DNA from 4 places in the Pseudomonas grandcourensis genome. Region 1 is predicted to be linked to each of the others. Evidence: predicted binding sites of a transcription regulator. Region 1 holds the regulator's gene; each other region holds the start of a gene.
The links. The regulator FliA, encoded in region 1, starts transcription of late flagellar genes. The targets are predictions, from matches to a motif close to CTAAAGTTTNNNNNNNNNNNGCCGNTAA.
Positions count from the first base shown of each region.

Region 2: the regulator FliA is predicted to act here: its motif matches at 4,283-4,310, upstream of AABM52_RS01755 (methyl-accepting chemotaxis protein).
Region 3: the regulator FliA is predicted to act here: its motif matches at 4,019-4,046, upstream of flgM (flagellar biosynthesis anti-sigma factor FlgM).
Region 4: the regulator FliA is predicted to act here: its motif matches at 1,938-1,965, upstream of AABM52_RS03630 (methyl-accepting chemotaxis protein).

Region 1 covers NZ_CP150919.1:1,781,525-1,787,238, reverse strand. Annotated here, with positions in the region: gene AABM52_RS07880 (chemotaxis protein CheA) at 1-244, opposite strand, end outside; gene AABM52_RS07875 (protein phosphatase CheZ) at 299-1,087, opposite strand; gene AABM52_RS07870 (chemotaxis response regulator CheY) at 1,109-1,480, opposite strand; gene fliA (RNA polymerase sigma factor FliA) at 1,648-2,388, opposite strand; gene fleN (flagellar synthesis regulator FleN) at 2,385-3,215, opposite strand; gene flhF (flagellar biosynthesis protein FlhF) at 3,332-4,660, opposite strand; gene flhA (flagellar biosynthesis protein FlhA) at 4,672-5,714, opposite strand, start outside.
Region 2 covers NZ_CP150919.1:404,520-410,233, forward strand. Annotated here, with positions in the region: gene AABM52_RS01740 (DUF3999 domain-containing protein) at 1-364, shown strand, start outside; gene AABM52_RS01745 (class 1 fructose-bisphosphatase) at 635-1,645, shown strand; gene AABM52_RS01750 (DUF924 family protein) at 1,649-2,251, shown strand; gene AABM52_RS01755 (methyl-accepting chemotaxis protein) at 2,314-4,206, opposite strand; gene AABM52_RS01760 (hypothetical protein) at 4,489-4,743, shown strand; gene AABM52_RS01765 (lipocalin family protein) at 4,774-5,343, shown strand; gene AABM52_RS01770 (formimidoylglutamate deiminase) at 5,451-5,714, opposite strand, start outside.
Region 3 covers NZ_CP150919.1:5,313,250-5,318,963, forward strand. Annotated here, with positions in the region: gene flgD (flagellar hook assembly protein FlgD) at 1-23, opposite strand, end outside; gene flgC (flagellar basal body rod protein FlgC) at 39-482, opposite strand; gene flgB (flagellar basal body rod protein FlgB) at 486-893, opposite strand; gene cheR (protein-glutamate O-methyltransferase CheR) at 1,268-2,095, opposite strand; gene AABM52_RS23765 (chemotaxis protein CheV) at 2,141-3,073, opposite strand; gene flgA (flagellar basal body P-ring formation chaperone FlgA) at 3,157-3,915, shown strand; gene flgM (flagellar biosynthesis anti-sigma factor FlgM) at 4,084-4,410, shown strand; gene AABM52_RS23780 (flagellar protein FlgN) at 4,459-4,926, shown strand; gene AABM52_RS23785 (flagellar regulator YcgR PilZN domain-containing protein) at 5,019-5,714, shown strand, end outside.
Region 4 covers NZ_CP150919.1:844,710-850,423, reverse strand. Annotated here, with positions in the region: gene AABM52_RS03645 (metallophosphoesterase) at 1-6, opposite strand, end outside; gene AABM52_RS03640 (phosphatase PAP2 family protein) at 255-1,088, opposite strand; gene AABM52_RS03635 (histidine phosphatase family protein) at 1,123-1,794, opposite strand; gene AABM52_RS03630 (methyl-accepting chemotaxis protein) at 2,055-3,974, shown strand; gene AABM52_RS03625 (DUF1329 domain-containing protein) at 4,137-5,510, opposite strand; gene AABM52_RS03620 (DUF1302 domain-containing protein) at 5,643-5,714, opposite strand, start outside.

The sequences.
Region 1 (5,714 bases):
GCTCACCCTTGCGCAGGATGTCGAACACGTTCTCGGCGATGTGGCAGCACTCCACCAGCTCGTTGAGCTGGAGGAAGCCGGCGCCCCCTTTTACAGTGTGAAAACCGCGAAAAATTGCATTGAGCAGATCCGCATCATCCGGACGGCTTTCCAGCTCGACCAGTTGCTCGGACAGTTGCTCTAGAATCTCGCCGGCCTCAACCAGGAAATCCTGAAGGATCTCTTCATCGGCGCCGAAGCTCATTAAGGGGGTGCTCCTACAGGTCTAAAAACCCAAAAAACCTAAAATTCTAAAACTCTAAAATCCCAGGCTGGATAACAAATCGTCCACATCGTCCTGACCGGACACAACGTCTTCTCTTTTATCGGCATGAATCTGCGGACCTTCACCCTGAGAGAGATGTTTTTGTGGATCTTTTTCAGCAAGCATCGCTTCACGGTCATGTTCGATGCCCGCAAAGCGGTCCACCTGACTGGCCATCAGCACGAGCTTGAGCAGGTTGCTTTCAACTTCGGTGACCAACTGGGTCACACGCTTGATCACCTGGCCCGTGAGGTCCTGGTAATCCTGGGCGAGCAGGATGTCGTTGAGGTTGCCCGACACCGCGCGATTGTCCGTGACGCTGCGCGTCAGGAACCCGTCGACCCGCCGGGCCAGTTCACGAAACTCTTCGGCGCCGACTTCGCGACGCATGAAACGCCCCCAGTCCGCGCTCAACACCTTGGCTTCATCGGCCAGGCCATTGACCAGCGGCGTGGCACTTTCCACCAGATCCATGGTGCGGTTGGCCGCGGCCTCGGTCAGCTTGACCACATACCCCAGACGCTCGGTGGCGTCGGTGATCTGCGACACTTCTTCGGCTTGCGGCATGTGCGGGTCAATCTGGAAATTGACGATCGCGCTATGCAGTTCGCGAGTGAGCTTGCCCACTTCCTGATACAGGCCGCGGTCACGGGTCTGGTTGAGCTCATGGATCAATTGCACCGCGTCGCCGAACTTGCCCTTTTCAAGGCTCGCGACCAATTCGACGGCGTGTTTTTTCAGGGTCGATTCAAAATCGCCCAATGAAGTTTCGTTATTGCCCATAGCTCCCCCGTGGCGCACTCATCAACCGATGCGTTCGAAAATCTTCTCGATTTTTTCTTTCAACGCCTGGGCCGTGAAGGGCTTGACCACATAGCCGTTAACGCCGGCCTGGGCCGCTTCGATGATCTGCTCGCGCTTGGCTTCAGCGGTCACCATCAGTACCGGCAGGTGCTTGAGCTTTTCATCGGCACGCACGTGGCGCAGCAGATCGATACCGGTCATGCCAGGCATGTTCCAGTCCGTTACCAGAAAGTCGATGCTTCCGCTGTTGAGCACCGGAATGGCGGTAGTGCCATCGTCGGCCTCGACGGTGTTGGTGAACCCAAGGTCACGCAGCAGGTTCTTGATGATCCGCCGCATCGTTGAGAAGTCATCAACGATGAGGATTTTCATGTTCTTGTCCAATTCGACCTCCAAGCAGTCTTAAACGCGCCCAGCACCTGGACGCGCCATTTCAATCAATCCGGCAAAGCACTCAATGACTGTCTGGAGCACAACAGATCGCGACCGGCGCAGTTCAACACCACACCAGCCTCGTTCGCAGTGTCCCCACACTGCCTTCAGCGCGCTCGCCACTCCCCCAAACGCCCCCGCAAACGGGCCGCGCACTGGCTGTGTAACTGGCTGACCCGCGATTCGCTGACCCCCAGGACCTCACCGATTTCCTTGAGGTTCAACTCTTCGTCGTAGTACAGCGCCAACACCAGTCGCTCACGCTCCGGCAAATTGGCAATCGCATCCGCCAGCGCAGCCTGGAAGCGTTCATCCTCCAGGTCGCGTGACGGCTCGAGATGAGCACTCGCGCCATCCTCGTGCAGCCCTTCATGTTCGCCGTCCTGCAACAGGTCGTCGAAACTGAACAGCCGGCTGCCCAGGGTGTCGTTCAAAATCCCGTAGTAATCGTCGAGACTCAATTGGAGTTCGGCCGCAACTTCGTGATCTTTAGCGTCACGGCCGGTTTTAGCTTCAATCGAGCGAATGGCATCGCTGACCATGCGCGTATTGCGGTGAACCGAACGTGGCGCCCAATCCCCCTTGCGCACTTCATCGAGCATGGCGCCGCGGATTCGTATGCCCGCGTACGTCTCGAAACTGGCGCCTTTGCTGGCGTCATATTTGGTCGACACTTCAAGCAGGCCGATCATCCCGGCCTGGATCAGGTCTTCGACCTGGACACTGGCCGGCAAACGCGCCAGCAAGTGGTAGGCAATGCGTTTAACCAGCGGCGCGTAACGCTCGATCAGCTCGTACTGCGCATCACGTGCCGACTTCTTGTAGAGGTTGTAGCCGCTGGCTGTCATAGAACAGGTCCTGCTGTCTGCTGCACGAGCCGCTCGACGAAAAACTCCAGGTGCCCGCGCGGGTTGGCAGGCAGCGGCCAGGTATCGACCTTCTGCGCGATGGCCTTGAACGCCAGCGAGCACTTGGAACGCGGGAAGGCCTCGTAGACGGCGCGTTGCTTCTGCACGGCCTTGCGCACGCTTTCGTCGTAAGGCACCGCACCGACGTATTGTAGGGCGACGTCGAGGAAGCGATCCGTGACCTTGGTCAACTTGGCGAACAGGTTGCGTCCTTCCTGCGGGCTCTGGGCCATATTGGCCAGGACGCGGAAGCGGTTCATGCCGTAGTCGCGGTTCAGCAACTTGATCAAGGCGTAGGCATCGGTGATCGAGGTCGGCTCGTCGCACACCACCAGCAGCACTTCCTGGGCTGCACGGACGAAACTGACTACCGACTCACCAATGCCCGCAGCGGTGTCGATCACCAATACGTCGAGGTTGTCGCCGATATCACTGAAGGCCTGGATCAGGCCGGCGTGTTGCGCGGGGCTCAGATGCACCATGCTCTGAGTGCCGGATGCGGCCGGAACGATACGGATGCCGCCGGGTCCCTGCAGCAGTACATCGCGCAGTTCGCAGCGGCCTTCGATCACGTCGGCCAGGGTACGTTTGGGTGTCAGGCCCAGCAGAACGTCGACGTTCGCCAGTCCCAGGTCGGCGTCCAACAGCATGACGCGCCGGCCAAGCTCGGCCAAAGCCAGGGACAAGTTCACTGACACATTAGTTTTCCCGACGCCACCTTTGCCGCCGGTCACCGCGATCACCTGTACGGGATGCATGCTGCCCATGTTATTTCTTTACCTTGTCTTGCATAGACGGAGGCCACATTACTGGCTGCGCGTTCACAAACGGAACAATGCATGGCAGACCATCGATGTAGGTACAAAAACTGTTCATTTTTACCTCAGCCAACCTGCTTGGTCGGGCTGTGGTAGATGTCAGCGAACATGTCAGCCATGGCTTCTTCGCTGGGTTCTTCCTGCATTTGCACGCTCACGGCGCGGCTGACCAACTGGTGACGACGCGGCAGATGCAAATCATCCGGGATCCGCGGGCCATCGGTCAGGTAAGCCACCGGCAGTTCATGACTGATGGCAAGGCTCAACACCTCGCCCAGACTTGCCGTTTCATCCAGTTTAGTCAGGATGCAGCCTGCGAGCCCACAACGCTTGTAACTGTGATAAGCGGCCGTTAGAACCTGTTTCTGGCTGGTGGTTGCCAGGACCAGATAATTTTTCGAGCGGATGCCACGACCGGCCAGGCTTTCGAGCTGCATGCGCAGGGCCGGATCGCTGGCCTGCAGGCCGGCAGTATCGATCAGCACCACGCGTTTGCGCAGCAATGGCTCCAGGGCCTGCACCAGGGACTGGCCCGGATCGACGTGGGTCACCGGCACATTGAGAATGCGCCCCAGGGTCTTGAGCTGCTCCTGGGCACCGATGCGGAAGCTGTCCATGCTCACCAGCGCAATGTTCTGCGCGCCATACTTGAGCACGTAACGGGCGGCCAGCTTGGCCAGGGTGGTGGTCTTGCCCATGCCGGCAGGGCCGACCATGGCGATCACACCGCCCTCTTCCAGCGGCTCGACTTCCGGAGTAACGATCATGCGCGCCAGGTGCGCCAGCAACATGCGCCAGGCCTGACGAGGCTCTTCGATATCGGTGATCATCGCCAGCAGGTCACGCGACAGCGGACCGGACAGGCCGATGCGTTGCAGGCGACGCCAGAGGTTGGCCTGGTCCGGACGGCTGCCTTGCAGCTGATTCCAGGCCAGGGAGCCCAACTGGACTTCCATCAGTTCGCGCAGGCTGTTGAGTTCGAAACGCATCGAGTCGAACGCACGTGGATCCACGCCACCGGACGTTGGCGCAGCGGCCGGCGCGGGGCGACGGGGTTCGGCGTAGGTCGGCTCGATCAGCGGCTCGGCGGCGGTCAACGGCAAGCCGGCGAACAACTGGCGATTGGTGGCATTGTCGCTCTCGCCATCGCCACGCAGGCTCAATTCGGCCTGGGCGGTGACGATCCGCGACTGAGTCTTGCGCAGCTCGTCTTCGAGCTCCATGTTCGGAACCCGCGGCGCCAGCGCCGACAGCTTGTAATCCAGCGCAGCCGTCAGCTCGACACCCCCGGCGATCCGGCGGTTGCCAATAATGGCCGCATCAGCGCCCAGCTCGTCGCGAACCAGCTTCATGGCCTGACGCATATCGGCGGCGAAAAAACGCTTAACTTGCATAAACCACTACCTCAGCCGTTGGGCCCTACTGTCGCAACGATGGTCACTTGCTTGTTGTCAGGGATTTCCTGGTAAGCCAACACATGCAAACCCGGGACTGCGAGCCGGCCAAATCGCGAGAGCATCGCGCGAACCGGACCAGCCACCAGCAGAATCACCGGCTGACCTTGCATCTCCTGACGCTGCGCCGCGTCGATCAAAGAACGTTGCAGCTTCTCAGCCATGCTTGGCTCCAGCAGAACGCCCTCTTCCGAGCCTTGTCCTGCCTTCTGCAGACTATTGAGCAATATCTGTTCCAACCTTGGCTCCAGCGTGATGACTGGCAGCTCCGACTCAGTGCCTACAATGCTTTGGACGATTGCGCGGGATACGCCAACCCGCACGGCAGCCACCAGCGCGGCGGTATCTTGACTCTTGGCGGCATTGTTGGCGATCGCCTCGGCAATGCTGCGGATATCGCGCACAGGCACTTGTTCGGCCAGCAGCGCTTGCAGCACCTTGAGCAGTTGCGACAGCGAAACCACACCCGGCACCAGCTCTTCGGCCAGTTTTGGCGAACTTTTGGCCAGCAATTGCATGAGTTGCTGCACTTCTTCGTGACCGATCAGTTCACTGGAATGCTTGTAGAGTATCTGGTTCAAGTGGGTAGCCACTACTGTACTGGCATCGACCACCGTATAACCGAGGGATTGCGCCTGGGCGCGCTGGCTGATTTCGATCCAGACCGCCTCCAGGCCGAAAGCCGGATCTTTGGCGGTAATGCCGTTGAGCGTGCCGTAGACCTGCCCCGGATTGATCGCCAGCTCGCGATCCGGGTAGATCTCCGCCTCGGCCAGGATCACCCCCATGAGGGTCAGGCGATAGGCGCTTGGCGCCAGGTCGAGGTTGTCGCGGATATGCACGGTCGGCATCAGGAAGCCCAGATCCTGGGACAGCTTCTTGCGCACACCCTTGATCCGCGCCAGCAACTGGCCGCCCTGGTTGCGGTCCACCAGCGGAATCAGGCGATAACCCACTTCCAGGCCGATCATGTCGATCGGCGTCACGTCATCCC
Region 2 (5,714 bases), 1.4 Mb from region 1:
ACGCGGCGGCGGCCTGGGTGATCAGGCGCCGACGCTGAAGTTTGCCGTGCGCGCCACACAATTGGTGTTCCTGGCGCGCGGGCCGGGGCCTTACACGCTGGTCGTGGGGAATGCGACGGCGAAGGCGGCGAACTTGCCGCTGTCGACGCTGGTTCCGGATTACAGCCCGGCGAAGCTCGCGACCTTGGGGCGGGCCATGGTGGATGACGGGGCGGTGGTCTCGAATGCATCGACAGAGAAAACGCTGGCGACGACGGACACCCAGTGGAAGAAGTTCGGTTTGTGGGCGGTGTTGTTGCTCAGTGTCTTGTTCCTGTCGGCGATGGCGTTCAGTTTGCTGCGTAAACCGCCGGTCAAACCCTAGGCTGGCGCTTCGCGCCAGATCGCGGGCAAGCCCGCTCCCACAGGTACGGCGCTGTCCTTGTGGGAGCGGGCTTGCCCGCGATAGCGGTATATCAGTTAATAAAGATGCTGATATGACCGCTGCTTTCCGGCTCACACCCAGCCCTTTTCCAACTACGCTCATCCCCGCACATGAACTCTCTTCAGCCGATCACGTCTGATAGGAGGAAATGCGCCCCGACTCGCGTTAAACTGCGCGGGTTTTTAGCCCCCCATTCCACCGGAGCCTTCCATGTCCCGCGTTACCTTGAGTCGCTATTTGATTGAGCAGACCCGCAGCAACAACACTCCTGCCGATCTGCGCTTCCTGATCGAAGTGGTGGCGCGTGCCTGCAAGGAGATCAACCACGCCGTGTCCAAAGGCGCCCTGGGTGGCGTTCTGGGCAGCATGGGCACTGAAAACGTCCAGGGCGAAGTGCAGAAGAAGCTCGACGTGATCTCCAACGAGATCCTGCTCGAAGCCAACGAATGGGGCGGTCACCTGGCCGGCATGGCGTCCGAAGAAATGGACAATGCCTACCAGATCCCGGGCAAATACCCGAAAGGCGCGTACCTGCTGGTATTCGACCCGCTGGATGGTTCGTCGAACATCGACATCAACGCTCCGGTCGGCACCATCTTCTCGGTACTGCGCTGCCCGAACGAATACTTGAGCCAGAACGAGCCTTTGAATGAAAAGGCCTTCCTGCAGCCAGGCACCCAGCAAGTGGCCGCCGGTTACGCGATCTACGGTCCGCAGACCATGCTGATCCTGACCCTGGGCGACGGCGTGAAAGGCTTCACCCTGGACCGTGAAATGGGCAGCTTCGTACTGACCCACGAAAACATCACCATTCCTGAAGCCACCCAGGAATTTGCCATCAACGCGTCCAACCAGCGTCACTGGGAAGCACCGGTACAGCGCTACGTCAGCGAATTGCTGGCAGGCGATGAAGGCCCGCTGAAAAAGAACTACAACATGCGCTGGGTTGCCGCGATGGTCGCCGACGTGCACCGCATCCTGACCCGTGGTGGCCTGTTCATGTACCCACGCGACAGCCGCGAGCCATCCAAGCCGGGCAAATTGCGCCTGATGTACGAAGCCAACCCGATGTCGTTCCTGGTGGAGCAAGCGGGTGGCGCGTCCACCGACGGCCACCAGCGCATCCTCGACATCCAGCCGGAAGGCCTGCACCAGCGTGTTGCGGTGTTCCTCGGTTCGAAAGAAGAAGTGGCCCGCGTCACGGCTTACCACAAGGAATAAACCATGATCGCGCCCTGGCAGCCGTTGCTTGATTGGTGGTTCGGAAGTTCCGGGTCAGCGAGGGAAGTGGCGGCGCAGAAGGGTAAGTTATGGTTTGGCAAGCGCGACAGCCAGGACCTCGAAGCGCGTGAGCGTTTCGGGGACTTGGCCGAGCAGGCACTGGCCGGCGGATTGACCGAGTGGATGCAACGTCCCGAAGGTTGGCTGGCCCTGGTGCTGTTGCTCGATCAAATCCCGCGAATGATCTTTCGCGATACTCCAAAAGCATTCTCCGGCGATTTCCGCGCACAGAAACTGGTAGCCCAAGGCATTGCCGCGGATTTCGATCGGCAGTTGCAGCCGATTCAGCGGGTGTTCATTTACCTGGTGTTCGAGCACAGCGAGAACCTCGCGGTGCAGAACGAAGGTGTCTCGCGTTGTATCGAATTGGTGGCGCAGCAGCCTGAAGGTGACCGGGCGCTGTTTGCCGATTATCTGGATTACGCCGAGCGGCATCAGAGGGTGATTGCGCAGTTTGGACGGTTTCCGCATCGCAATGCGGTGTTGGGAAGGGCGTCGACGGCTGAGGAGTTGGCGTTTCTCTCAAAGCCGGGTTCACGGTTTTAAATCTTCATTGTGGCTGATGCCGCCATCGCGAGCAGGCTCGCGATGGGGCCTTCAGCACCGCCTCAGATCCTGAAACTACCAACCAGCTGCTTCAACCGCGCCGCCTGCTGCTCAAGATCGGCACACGCACGCAAGGTCGACTGCAGGTTCTCCACACCTTCCTGGTTCAGCGTGTTGATCTCGGTGATGTCGACGTTGATCGACTCCACCACGGCCGTCTGTTCTTCAGTGGCGGTGGCGACCGACTGGTTCATGCCATCGATCTCTCCGATGCGCTGGGTCACGCTGCCCAGGCGTTCGCCCGCCTGGTTGGCGATGCCGACGCTGCTTTCGCTCTGGCGCTGGCTGTCGGTCATGATGCCCACCGCTGCCCGTGCGCCGACTTGCAGCTCTTCGATCATCGTCTGCACTTGCTGCGCCGAGTCCTGGGTGCGGTGAGCGAGGTTGCGCACTTCGTCGGCAACCACCGCGAAACCACGGCCGGCCTCACCGGCTCGCGCCGCTTCAATCGCAGCGTTCAGTGCCAGCAGGTTGGTCTGCTGGGAGATGCTGGTAATTACTTCCAGGATCTGCCCGATGTTGACCGTGTTGCTGTTGAGGGTCTCGATGTTGCCGCACGAATCGCTGATCTTGGCCGACAGTTGCTGCATCGCCGCGATGGTTTTATCCACCACCTGCTGGCCGTCTTCGGCCAGGCTGCGAGCATCGCTGGAATGTTGCGAGGCGAGGGCAGCGTTCTGGGCGATTTCCTGGGCGGCGGCACCGAGTTGGTTGATCGCCGCGGCCACGCTGCTGGTGCGCGAGGCTTGCTGGTCGGAGTTGAACATCGACGAGTTGGAAGCGGCCACCACCCGCAGCGCCACTTCGTTGACCTGGCCGGTGGCCGAGGACACTTCGATGATCGAGGTGTGAATGCGCTCGACGAAGCGGTTGAACGACAGCCCCAGCGCGCCGAATTCGTCGTGGCCGTGAATGACCAGGCGTTTGGTCAGGTCACCTTCGCCTTCGGCAATGTCGTGCATGGCGCGACCCATGGTCAGCAGCGGCTGCATCAGCACGCGGATCAACATGCTTAACAGCGCGATGATGATCACCACCGCAATCACCATGGCGATGATCGCCGAGGTGCGGAATTCGCTGAGCATCGAGAACGCGGTGTCCTGGTCGAGCGCCAGCGCCACGTACCAGTCCGCCGACGGCACGCCGTTGACGTGGGTGAAGGAGATGAACTGGCGCTTGCCGTCGATCTCGACTTCCTTCATGCCCGGGCTGACTTTCGGCGCACCGTTGGGGTAGGCCTCGGTCAGGTTCTTGAGTACCAGCTTGCTGTCCGGGTGAATCAGGATCTTGCCGTCGGCACCGACGATGAATGCATGGCCGTGACCGCCGAAGTTCAGCGAATTGATGATCGCACTGACGCTGGACAGATCGATGTCGGCGCCGGCGACACCGATCATCTGGCCCTGGTGCTGCACCGGGGTGGCGACTGTGATCACCAGCTTGCCGGAGGAGGCGGCGATGTAGGGTTCGGTGACGATGGTCTGTTGCGCGCTATTGGCCGCCTTGTACCAGCCACGGGCGCGCGGATCGTAGTCCGCCGCGCGGTTGCCCGCCGGGACCGAGAACATCACGCCGTCGGCGCCGCCGAAGTAGCTCAGCTGGAAATTGCCGGTGTAGGCGGGCAGGTCGATGATTCGTTTCAGGCTGGCGGGAGCATTGCCATCGGCGGTGACCTGTTGGGCCATCGACTGCAGCAATTGCATGCGGCTTTCCAGCCAGGTCTGGATGTTGCTGGTGGTCAGGCTGCCGAGTTCCTGCATCGAGGCTTCGGTACTGGTGCGCAAGGTTTCGCGCTGGCGATAGTCGTTGAACAGGATGAAACAAGCGAATGCGACGGCCACCACGAGGGCGGCAGCCAGCAATATCTTGTGGCTGAACTTCATGTTTCTGGTCATGGATGAGCTACCGCAGAGGGGGCTGTTCTACAAAGTGGGGGAGCAAATGCCACCGACGTGGCTTTGCGTTGCATTTATGTCGACTGAGCGGCGCCAAAGATTAGGCGGATTTTCTGAAAAGCGACGAAATGCTCGGTAAACAGGCAAAGTGGCTGATTTTCTGCAAAAGGTAGACGAGTGGCCCGATAAATAGCCTGCCGGGCAGGGAACCTGACAGGGGTTTTCTCTTCTAAGCTTCAGCTTGGCAGCCATGCCAATCCCCTACGCCCCCGGAGTTTCACCATGTCGTTGCGTTCCATCGCCCTGCTTTCGTTCTGCGTATTGCTCGCTGCCTGCAGCAAGGTCAATCAGGAAAACTACTCGAAGCTCTCCGCCGGCATGGCCAAGGCCGAAGTGGAGACCCTGTTGGGCAAACCCGCCGATTGTTCAGGCGCGCTCGGCATGTCCAGCTGCACCTGGGGCGACAAGAACAGCTTTATCAGCGTGCAGTTCGCCGGTGACAAAGTGCTGATGTTTTCCGGCCAAGGCCTGAAGTAAACCGGGGCGATCGCCCACGGGAGAAAAATAATGAAGCGGTTATTGATCATCCTTTTTGCCGGCCTGGTGTTGGCCGGCTGTGCCACGTCTGGCCAGGACACATTGGCCCCCAAGACTGTCAAAAGCGTCAATCTCAAGCGCTACCAGGGCACCTGGTACGAGCTGGCTCGCATGCCGATGTACTTCCAGCGCGACTGCGCGCAGTCCGAAGCCCACTACACGCTCAAGCCCGACGGCAATGTCGCGGTGCTGAACCGCTGCCTGACGGCACAGTGGCAATGGGAAGAGGTCAAGGGCACGGCTTATCCACAGGTGCCCGGCAAGAACGACAAGTTGTGGGTCGAGTTCGATACCTGGTTCTCCAGGCTGATCCCGGGCACGGCAAAGGGCGAATACTGGGTGCTGTACGTCAGCGATGACTACAAGACCGCCATTGTCGGTGATCCGAGCCGCAAGTATCTGTGGCTGTTGTCGCGCACACCGACCGTTAACGGTGTGGTGCGTGAGGAACTGCTGAGCAAGGCGCGTCAGCAGGGTTACGACACCACGCGGCTGATCTGGCGGGCGTCGGAGCAGCAGATGGCCGAGACGTCGAACTAACAACGCATGACCCTGTAGGAGCGAGCCTGCTCGCGATGGAGTATCAGACACAACGATGTCGACTGACACGCCATCGCGAGCAGGCTCGCTCCTACAAGGTTTTTGCGTTAGTTCAGAAGATCGCGCAGGACTTGTGTGAAGGCGCGGCTGCTTTCTTCCTCGTCAGCATGCCGCCCGTCACGCACAACCCACTGGCCATTGACCAACACATCCCGTACCTGGCGATCGCCACCGGCAAACAACCAGCGGTTGAGAATCCCGTCGCCGCTGGCCGTTGCCAGGTACGGATCGTTGCCGTCGAGCACCAGCCAGTCGGCGCGCTTGCCGACTTGCAGCGCGCCAATCGGCTGACCCAGCGCCTGGGCACCGCC
Region 3 (5,714 bases), 3.2 Mb from region 1:
CTGGTGGAATCGGTAACACTCATCTGAGTCGCCCCTTATCACTGACCGAGGGTCAGGACCTTCTGCATCATGGTTTTGGCGGTGTTCATCATTTCGGCGTTGGTCTGGAACGAACGGCTCGCGGAAATCATGTCGGCCATTTCCTCCACCACGTTGACGTTCGGGTAGTAGACGTAACCCTTGGCATCGGCCGCCGGATGGTTCGGCTCGTAGCGCGCTTCAAGATTGCTCTGGTCTTCGACCACACCCAGCACCTGAACACCCTGACCGGCGGCGTCCTGGCTCTGGAACAGCGAATCGCTGCCGCCGCTCTGCCCGCCCTGGAACATGGTGGCGAATACCGGGTGGCGCGCACGGTAGGTCTGGTCGATGCTCGACGAGACTGTCTCGGCGTTGGCGATGTTCGAAGCGACGGTGTTCAAACGCGTGGTCTGCGCACTCATGCCGCTACCGGCAATGTTGAAAACACTGGATAGAGACATGGCTTACTCTCCGCGCAGGGCTGACACCAGCCCTTTGAATTTGCTGTTGAGCAGGGTGAAGCTGGCCTGGAAGCCGATCGCGTTTTCCGCGTAGTTCGACTGCTCCAGCTGAGCATCCACCGTGTTCTGGTCGATCGACGGTTGCATCGGCGTGCGATACAGCAACGATTCGTCGCCATTGCCCAGGCCTTCAGCCTCGATATGACGGCTGTTGGTCATGTTCAAGGCGAAGGTGCCGCTTTTGGTTTTCTCGTTCTGCTCGGCGAGCACTTTCGAGAAGTCCAGGTCCCGAGCCTTGTAGTTCGGGGTATCGGCGTTGGCGATGTTGTTGGCCAGGACTTCGGCACGCTGGGCGCGGAAGCCCAGGGCTTGTTCGTGGATACCGAGCGCTTTATCGAAGCTGATGCTCATGTCGGGAAACCTTCGGGTGACCTGATTTTTCGTAGGATCAACTTAGCAAGCCCCATGCCAATTCAAAAAGCCCCGAAAACCGGGGCTTTGCCGGCCATGGCAACGCGGCAATGCCAGAAAAGCGGCAACGGTTTTCCGCCGGATGCCGCTTTTCTGCCGCTTGGGTCCCATCTCACCAACACCACCGAACAACTGTTGTAGGAGTGAGCCTGCTCGCGATGACGGTGTATCAGTCACCGGATATGTCGAATGTGAAACCGCTATCGCGAGCAGGCTCACTCCTACAGGGGATTTGTGGTGTGCAGGAGGGATAATTCAGGCATAAAAAAACGGGAGCCCCTGAGGACTCCCGTTTTTTGACAACACCAGAAAAATCACTTCGCCTGGTAAATGATCCCCGGGCTGCACTGAACCATCTGATAATGATCCGGCAAACCGTTCAGCGCTTCGGAAGCACCGAGGAACAGGTAACCACCCGGCTTCAACGTGCTGTGGATGCGCAACAGGATGTCCTTCTTCACCTCGGCGGAGAAGTAGATCAATACGTTGCGGCAAAACACGATATCGAACTTGCCGAGGCTCGCGTAGCTGTCCAGCAGGTTGAACGAACGGAATTCCACACGGCTCTTGATCGGCGCCTTGATCGCCCAGCGCCCCGGCCCTTTCGGATCGAAATAACGCTGCAGGCGCTCGGGCGACAGACCGCGGCCGATGGCCAGGCTGTCGTACTCGCCGGTCTTGCAGTTGTTCAGCATGGTGCCGGACAGGTCGGTGGCAACAATCTGCACCCCCATCCGTAACTGGCCCAGGTTCACCCGCTCGAACTCGTCGATGGACATCGACAGCGAATACGGTTCCTGGCCCGACGAGCACGCTGCCGACCAGATGCGCAGGCGCTGGCCGGGACTGGCCTTGATCGCTTCGGGCAGTACCTTGTTCTTCAAGACTTCAAACGGGTAGGTGTCACGAAACCACAAGGTTTCGTTGGTGGTCATGGCATCGACCACCTGCTCGCGCAACCCGCTGCGCGGCTGGGTCTGCATGCGCTGAACCAGTTCCCCCAAAGACTTGATGCCTTGCTGTTCCATCAGTTTGTTGAGACGGCTGGAGACCAGGTACTGCTTGTTTTCACCGAGCAAAATGCCACAGGCTTTTTCCAGGAATACCCGGAACTGTTCGAAATCCAAATTACCCGTAGACAATGATGCCGCCTCTTAAATCGTGTTGACTGCCAGGGGCACGGGCCCCTAGCTGATATCTGCTGCTTTGATCCGGTCGACTACCCGGGATGCCAGGTCATCAGGACGGAACTTGGCAAGGAAGTCATCGGCACCGACCTTCTTGACCATCGCCTGATTGAATACCCCCGACAACGAAGTATGCAGGATGATATGAAGCTTTTGCATGCGCGGGTCGTTGCGGATTTCCGCCGTCAGGGTGTACCCGTCCATCTCCGGCATCTCGATGTCGGAGATCATCATCAGGAACTCTTCTTCCGGCTTCTTGCCCTCGTCGACCAGCTTGCGCAAGTAGTCCAGCGCTTGCCGGCCGTCGTTCAACGCCACCACTTCGACGCCGACCGTTTGCAGGCAACGCGTGACCTGCTTGCGCGCCACCGATGAGTCGTCGACCGTCAGCACGCGCAACGAAAGCGCCTTGTGCTGGGTTTCGACATCCACCACACCGACGGAAATCGCTTCCGGCGTCGGCGCCACTTCCGCCAACACCTTCTCGACGTCGATGATTTCGACCAACTGATTGTCGACCCGCGTCACCGCCGTCAGGTAGTGATCGCGTCCGGTGCCCTTGGGCGGTGGATGGATCTCCTCCCAGTTCATGTTGACGATGCGCTCCACCGAGCGCACCAGGAAACCCTGGGTCTTGGTGTTGTACTCCGTGATGATCACGAAGGGGTTGTTCTTGTCCTTCAACGCGCCGGAGCCGGTCGCCATCGCCAGATCAAGGATCGGAATGGTCGCCCCCCGGATGTTCGCCACGCCGCACACGACAGGACTGGATTTGGGCATCAGCGTCAGTTTGGGGCATTGCAGCACCTCCCGAACCTTGAATACGTTGATCCCGTACAGCTGCTGGCCGTCGAGACGGAACAACAACAGCTCAAGGCGATTCTGCCCCACCAGTTGCGTGCGCTGGTTTACCGAATCCATTACACCAGCCATGCCCAGACTCCTACGCCAACGCCAAGTGTTGTTGCGACGCGCCTTCATCACTAAACGGCACGGCGCTTGCTTTTTTAATCGTTATGAACACAGAACCGACATTTTTTCGACGCCTGACCACCCCCTACCGCAAGTTGCTCGGCGTGCTGGCGGCTGTTTGCCTGCTCAACACTGGCAGCCCTGCCCTTGCTGACGCGGTTACCTTGCCTGACATGCTTATCGGCGTCACTCAGGGCTTTCTTGAATTCACCGTAGAAGACTATCTGGCTACCAGTCAAACGGAAGGTCGCTACGAGATCCAGGTCAACCCGCTCGATCCGCGCATGCACATGCCCATGTGCGACAAGGAATTGACAGCAACGCTCGAGAGTCCCAAGCCGCTGGGACGGGTCACGGTCAAGGTTCGCTGCGAGGGCGCGTCCCCCTGGACGGTGTTCGTACCCGCTCAAGTCCGCCTGTTTCGCGATGTCGTGACCAGCGCCCGGCCACTGCGCCGCGCCGCCATTGTCGAGCCTGAGGATGTGGTCCTGCGCGAGCGCGATATCAGCCTCATCAGCCAGGGTTACCTGACCTCCCTGGATCAGGCGATCGGGCAGCGACTGACCCGACCAATGGTCGCCGACCAGGTGATTACCCTGGTGCATATCGAACAGGCCGAGGTCATCCGCAAGGGCGATCAGGTGGTGATCACCGCCCGTAGCGGTACCCTCAGCGTGCGCATGCCGGGCGAAGCACTGTCAAACGGCAGCCTGAGCGAACAGATCCGGGTGAAAAACCTCAATTCCCAACGAGTCATCAAGGCGCAGGTCATGGCGCCGGGGCAGGTGGAAGTGTCCATGTAAGGCGCTCTGTTCATCTGAATGTGGCGCTTGCCGCGGCGGTTCCCTAGACTGTGTTCCATGCACGGCAAGCGCTGGCGCGCGCAAGGTTCATTGATAAATGAGCCTAAAGTTTTCCAGGGAATGGCCGAAACCATGGCAAGCGTCCAAATTCCCAGAGGTTTTTTTATCATGGTCATCGATTTCAGCCGTTTGAACAGCTCCTCGTCCCTTACGGGCAGTACACGTACCAGCGCCAGCAAGGAAAGTGCCGAGGCCGGCAAATCCGCGCCGCTGGAGTCCGCGGCCGAACAGGCCGGTACCGTCAAAAGCGGGGAATCGGTACATCTCAGCAATGAGGCTCAACAGTTGCAGAAGGTCACTGACAAGCTGCGCGATCAGCCTGCCGTCGACAACGCCCGCGTGGCCGAGTTGAAAGCAGCGATTGCCGATGGCAGCTATAAAGTCGACAGCAACCGCGTAGCCAGCAAACTGCTCAACTTCGAAGCCCAGCGCTAGGCCACCGCCGGCGCCAGGCTTTTGGACGCTTAAAACCCAAGGCCAGCCATGCACGACACTAATTTACTGCAACTGATCACCGACGACTTTGCTCCAGCGCAACACCTGCTGGAATTACTGCAGACCGAATCCCTCGCATTGCATGGCCGCGACATGCCATTGCTCGAGAACATCCTGGCGCAGAAACAGGCATTGATCGTTTTGCTCGAACAGCATGGCCGCAAGCGCAGTGAAATCCTCGCCAGCCTGAACCTGCCAACCAACCGTGGCGGTCTGGAACAATTGGCCGACCAGTCGAGCATTGGCGAGCAGTTGCTGGCACAAAGTGACGTGCTGACCGATCTCCTGGCCCAGTGCCAGGCCATCAATGCCAACAATGGCCAGTCGATCCTCATTCAGCAGGCAGCGACGGCCACCCAGCTGAAAATCCTCACCGGCGGTGAAACCCCGGCGCTTTACGATGCCAGCGGAACATTCTCCAAGCTTGCCAAGCCGCGCCAGCTCAGTCAGGCATAAGCCGGTCAATGCCCCCGCTCTATCAAGACGCGCAACATACTGGCAAACTGATAGCCTGCCGTAGTCAAATTTTGTCTGGAGATTGATTAACCGTGTCCAATGCCTTATCCGTGGATGATGCTCCGCAGCCACCCAAGGTGCTCTCCACGCCCTTGGAAATCTCCAGCAACCTGCGCCAGCTGCTCGAAAGCCATGACCCGCTGATCATCACGTTCCACGAGCGCAGCCAGCGCTTCCAGAGCTACCTGGTGGACCTGGACCGTGACAGCAACATGATTGCCCTGGACGAAATGATTCCCCGTGACGGCGAGCGTTACCTGCTGGCGGGCGAACCGTTCAGGGTCGAAGGCTTCCACGAAGGCGTGCGCATCGCCTGGGAAAGCAACGGCCAGTTGAACATCGACGAATCCGCTGGCAGTCGCTGCTATCGCGGCTCCCTGCCCGATGAAGTGGTGTACCACCAGCGCCGCAATGCGTTCCGCGCCGCGCTGAAACTGGCACAACTGGTCAACGTCAATCTCGACGGCGAAAAGCTCAAGGCGCCGATCAGCGGCAAGCTGCTGGATATTTCCGCTACCGGCTGCAAACTGCGCTTCGACGGCGACATCACCGGCAGCCTGCAACTGGGTCAGGTCTACGACCGTTTCAACGCCGACCTGCCCTTTGGCAAGATGACCGCGCCGGTCGAGTTGCGTTATCTGCACTTCGAAGAAAGGATTTCCACCACCTTCGCCGGCATTCGCTTCCACAACATGAGCGGGCTGGTGCAGCGTCAGGTCGAACGCTTC
Region 4 (5,714 bases), 940 kb from region 1:
AAGCACGATCCTTCGGAGCACCAAACGTTTTGCAGAAATCGAGGTGGAATGTGTGCGTTTCACTCAGGGACTCACTGGGCGGGGAAGCCGGACAGGGTGGCGAAATGAAGATCGATCTACCCCCCCAAATAGATCACAGCATTTGTTCACGATTTGTTAAGAAATCGCAAAAACCCTGAGTTTTCAGGAAGTTTCTCCGGGCAAAAAAAACCGCAGCCCTTTCGGGTTGCGGTTTTTTTCAGTTCAACACCAACTCAATTCACAGGTTGAGTCTGAGTCGCCGTCACCGGTTGTTGCGCTTTGGAAAGCACGGGCTGTTCCAGCCTCGCTCGCCCGTAGAACGCCAGCGCCGTCAGCAAACACGCCAGCCATACGAAGATCCCGGCCCAGAAGGTGTGGGACATGTAGTGCCACCCTTGCAATACCCGTGTGGTGCCATAGATGAAACCGAGGGTCAGCGAGCCGTACATGATCGCTTTCGAATAGCGCCAGCGATAACGGCGAGCCACGAAGTACAACGCCAGCATGGTGAAACCGCCCGACGCATGTCCGCCTGGCCAGCAGCGACCGTCACCGGCGGTCTTGAGCAGTTTGAAATTCTCGTACCACTCGACGTGCTCCATTTTGCCGCCGTACTGGGTCGTCTCGATCGGGCAATACACGCTGGTGTGGCCCTTGAGGTAGTGAATGACCCCGGTGCTGATGGAGAACGCGAACACCACGTAAAGAAAGTCGCGGCGATGGCGGGTGGCAAAGCGCAGCACCGGTGCGACTTTGATTTTTTCCAGGAAAGCGATGATTTTCGAGTGCTTTTCAGCCTTCAGGCGCGGCCAGAGAAACGACAGCAAGGCACCGATAATCGCAATTTCGCCGGTCCAGTTCGGAATGATCCGCGCCCATTTGTGGGTGATTTTTTCGAAAAGATGGACCTGGTCCAACGGGTACGTCTGCGTCACCGGATCAAAAAAGTAATTGTTGAAGGCAATGTCGATGCTGGTCATGTCGAACATCAGGAACACCGCGACCGCGCAGGCCAGCGGAATACCAAAATTCACCCAGTAAAAGCGGTAGCGAGAGGCGGTCAGCATTGTGAATCCTGATTCAGAAAGAAGAGGGAAAAACTCAATGAGTGCTCACCGAGCTCCAGTCGGAAGCGTCGATGAAGCCAAGCATGCGCGGAGTCTGCGGGGTTTCGGCGGAAAAAAACAGTGAAGCGCCATAACCCAGGGTCGAAGGCGGTAACTCGAGGTCTTTTTCCAGTTGCTCCATGCACTCGCTGTGGGTCACCAGAATCAGGTTACGCCCGGCCACTTTATGCGCAAGCGTCTCGCGCAGCATGGTGCTCTTGCAACTGATCAGCCAGTCTTCGCCCGCGCCAACCTTGTTGAACATGAAGTTGGCAGTCTGTGCCGTGCGCAGGATCGGGCTGTTGTAGATATCGGCCTTGTCCAGGCCCAGGTGTTTGAACTGTGCCCCAAGGCTCTCGGCAACAGGGCGAGAACGCTCGGTAATGCCATCGTTGCCAACCAGGCAAGGCGCCGAGGAGTGATCGCAGCGTTCGACGTGACGCACCAGCACGATGATGTCGCCCTTGGCCCATCCCGTCATCAAAGCCTGTGCACCGGCCACATTGCCGTGAGCCAGGTCCGGTGCAGTGGCAGGACGCAACAAAAACAAGGTCAGCGGAATGACCAGCAGCGCCGATGCCAACACCACAGCAGCGTTGCGATAGCGGGCGAAGCGGTTCAGATCGATAGAGCGTTTTTTCCCGAAAAGACTCAGTCTTAATTGCACATCACGCCGCCTCGCCAGCAAACACTACCTCATTAGATCCCGGCAGGTTAAAGAAAGGCGCGTCGGTGACTGGTGAAACGTATGTGAAAAAAAGCTCAAAAGCGCTGTAAAAATCTTGTTACACAAACCCCGCGGAAAAATCCTTTCAGCTCCAGGGATTGCTGCCGATACATCCTGCTTACACAGCTTGGCGGCTTCCAAAAAAAACAATCTTCCAGCCAACCGACGATAAAGAAATACCAAGTTCCTGGAGGAATGTGATGAATAGCTGGTTCGGCAACATCAGCGTGAACCTGAAACTGGGCCTGGGGTTTGGCCTGGTCCTGGCACTGACCTGCGTCCTGGCCCTGACCGGCTGGACCAGCCTGGGCGGGTTGATCGACCGCAGCAACTGGATGAGTGACATCACCCAGCTCAATGCCGGCCTGACCAAGTTGCGCGTGGTTCGCCTGCAATACATGCTGACCAACGGCGACGAAACCGCCGCGCAGAACGTGCAGACCACCCTCGACGCCTTCTCGGCCCAGCAGCAAGCCCTGCTGGCGAAGTTCAAGAGCCCGGAAAACCTCAAGCTGCTGCGCGAGCAAGGCGCTGTCATCGACGCCTACAGGACGTCACTGGGCAAGATGCGCAGCGCCTATCGCGCCGGAAACAGCGCCCGCGACGCCATGAGCGCCAACGCCGAAACCGCCAACACGCTGATCAATGACATCAATACCCGCGTGCAGCAAATGCCGTTGAGCGACCAGCGCTTCGAACAGTTCCAGGCCATAACGGCTGCCAAGGAAGCGTTCCTGCTGGCGCGCTACGAAGTGCGCGGCTACACCGCCAGTACCAATGCCGAGACCGAGCAAAAAGCCGTCGGCCAACTGGACGCCGCCATCGGCAGCCTGAAACCGCTGAACGTGCACTTCGCCGACTCCCAGCAAGACGCCCTGCGTCAGCTGGAAACCGCGTTGGGCAACTACCGCAGCGCCTTGCAGGCCTACAAGGCCGCCAGCAATGACGCGGTGCAAGCGCGCAAGGAAATGACCGACCAGGGCGCCGCCATCGTGTCCCAAAGCGATCAGCTGTATCAGATCCAGCTCGACCGTCGCGATGCCGAAAGCGCCCGGGCCCGCACTCTGCAACTGATCAGCACCCTGCTGGCACTGCTGGTGGGCATCATTGCCGCCGTGGTCATCACTCGCCAGATCACCCGACCATTGCGCGAAACCCTGGCGGTGGTCGATCGCATCGCCAGCGGTGACCTGTCCCACAATGTGCTGGTCACCCGGCGCGACGAACTCGGCGTGTTGCAGCAAGGCATCGCGCGCATGGGCGTGACCCTGCGCGACTTGATCAGTGGCATCCGCGACGGCGTGACCCAGATCGCCAGCGCCGCCGAAGAGCTGTCGGCCGTGACCGAGCAGACCAGTGCCGGGGTCAACAGCCAGAAAGTCGAGACCGATCAGGTCGCCACCGCCATGCACGAGATGACCGCCACCGTGCAGGAAGTCGCGCGCAACGCCGAAGAAGCCTCGCAAGCCGCTGCGGCGGCCGACGGCGAAGCCCGCGAAGGTGACAAAGTGGTCAACGAAGCTATCGCCCAGATCGAGCGCCTGGCCAGCGAAGTGGTGCGTTCCACCGAAGCCATGAGCGTGCTGCAACAGGAAAGCGACAAGATTGGCAGCGTCATGGACGTGATCAAGGCCGTCGCCGAACAGACCAACCTGCTGGCACTCAATGCCGCCATCGAAGCGGCCCGTGCCGGTGAAGCCGGTCGTGGTTTTGCGGTGGTGGCCGACGAGGTCCGCGGCCTGGCCCAGCGCACGCAGAAATCCACAGAGGAAATCGAAGGCCTGGTGGCCGGCCTGCAGAACGGCACGCAACAAGTGTCGGCGGTGATGAACAACAGCCGCGTCCTCACTGACAGCAGCGTGGCCCTGACCCGCAAGGCCGGTGAGTCACTGGAGAACATCACCCGCACGGTGTCCAACATCCAGTCGATGAACCAGCAGATCGCCGCCGCTGCCGAACAGCAAAGCGCCGTGGCCGAAGAGATCAGCCGCAGCATCATCAACGTGCGCGACGTCTCCGAACAGACCGCTGCGGCGAGCGATGAGACCGCCAAGTCCAGTGTTGAACTGGCTCGGCTGGGTGGTCAATTGCAGCAGATGGTGAGCCACTTCCGCGTCTGACATTCGCTTTGCTGTGAATGAAAGACCCCTTCGCGGGCAAGCCCGCTCCCACAGGTGGAGAGTCGAACACAGAATCTGTGAACGACCACAAAACCCTGTGGGAGCGAGCTTGCTCGCGATTGCGTTCTCACAGTCTGCATCTGAAAGGGTGTGCTGCGCGGCTTACCGCGTCCCGCGCTGGCGCAATGCCGACGGCATGAAGTACGCGTCCTCCGGCACCGGTTGGGCGAAGTCCACTGTGCCCGGCTCTTCGTTATCCAGGTTCTGTACGTAGTAACGACGCGCCTGCAAGTCATGGAATACGTCCAGCGCACTCCAGGTGGTGGGCAGGTCGTAGAAGTTTTTCAGGTAGGCCATCGACACCCGCCACAACTCCCCTCGCCCGTCGTATTGATCCACCAAGGCAGCGCCCCAGCTGTCCTCGTCCAGAAACAGCACGCGCTTGGAATAGATATGCCGTGCGCCCGGCTTGAGCGTGCCTTCGACCACCCAGACCCGATGCAGCTCATAGCGGGTGAACTGCGGGTTGAGGTGGCCCGGTGTGAGCAACTGCTCGTACTTCACCTCAGGGCTGCCGACTTTGTAATTGTTATAGGGAATGTAGACCTCTTGCTTGCCCTTGAGCTTCCAGTCGTAGCGGTCTGGCGAGCCGTTGAACAGGTCGGTATCGTCCGCCGTACGCAGGCCGTCGGATGAGGCGATCGGGGTGTCATACGCGAGGTTCGGCGCCCGGCGCACACGGCGCTGGCCCGCGTCGTAGACCCAGGCCTGACGCGGGTCCTTGAGCTGGTCCAGGGTCTCGTGAACCAGCGCCGCACCGCCCGCCAGCCGGGCCGGGCTCTTCACGAATGCCAGGTAGTAGAAAAGGATGTTTTTCAGGTCGGCAAACTGGCCGCCCGGGCGGTAATAGTTGAAGAGCCCTTCCTGCTGCGAGGTCACCAGCGCGAAGCTGCCGTTGCGTTGTACTGGCGCTTCGGAGGCACGACGGACCACATAGATGCCGCGATAACGGGTGATGTGGTTCCATAGCACCTCGATGCCATCCTTGGGCACCGGGAACGGCACACCGCCATAGGCATCGGCAAACCCGGTCCCGCCATCGAGCAGCTTGGCCGAGGTCGCATTTTTCAAGGTGTTGTCATACAGCCACTGCGGCGCCGAGCTCGAGCGGCGAGAGGGATAGACCGGCATCTGGAAGGTGTCGGGGTAGCTGTTGAACAGGGCGATCTGGCCCGGGCTGAGGTGGGCCTTGTACTGTTCAAGGTTGGCCTTGGTGATGGTGAGCAGCGGCTTGTCCGCCGCATACGGGTCCAGGTGATGCTGGCCGGGCTTGTAGCCCGCCGGCGCCTGGGTGATACCGCCGCTCCAGGCCGGAATGGTCCCGGCCGCGTTGCCGGCACGCTCGGCCCCCAGTGGCGTCAGTGTGGTTTTCAGTTGCTCGGCTTGCTGGGGCGTGACCGCGGCGAGTGCGCTGCCGGCGGCCAGGCTCAGGAACAGCGCCAGCGTGGTCTTGGTCAGTCGTGAAGTGTGAAACATGATCGTTCTCCGAAATACAAAAACCTGTAGGAGCGAGCCTGCTCGCGATAGCGGTGTGTCAGCCAACATCAACTTCGACTGAAAGTCCGTCATCGCGAGCAGGCTCACTCCTACAGGGGGATGAGTTGAAACTCACAAGAAGTACTTGAGGTTGAAGCCGACGTTGTCGCGGTCACGCAGGCCGTTGTCCTGCCCACCGCCGTA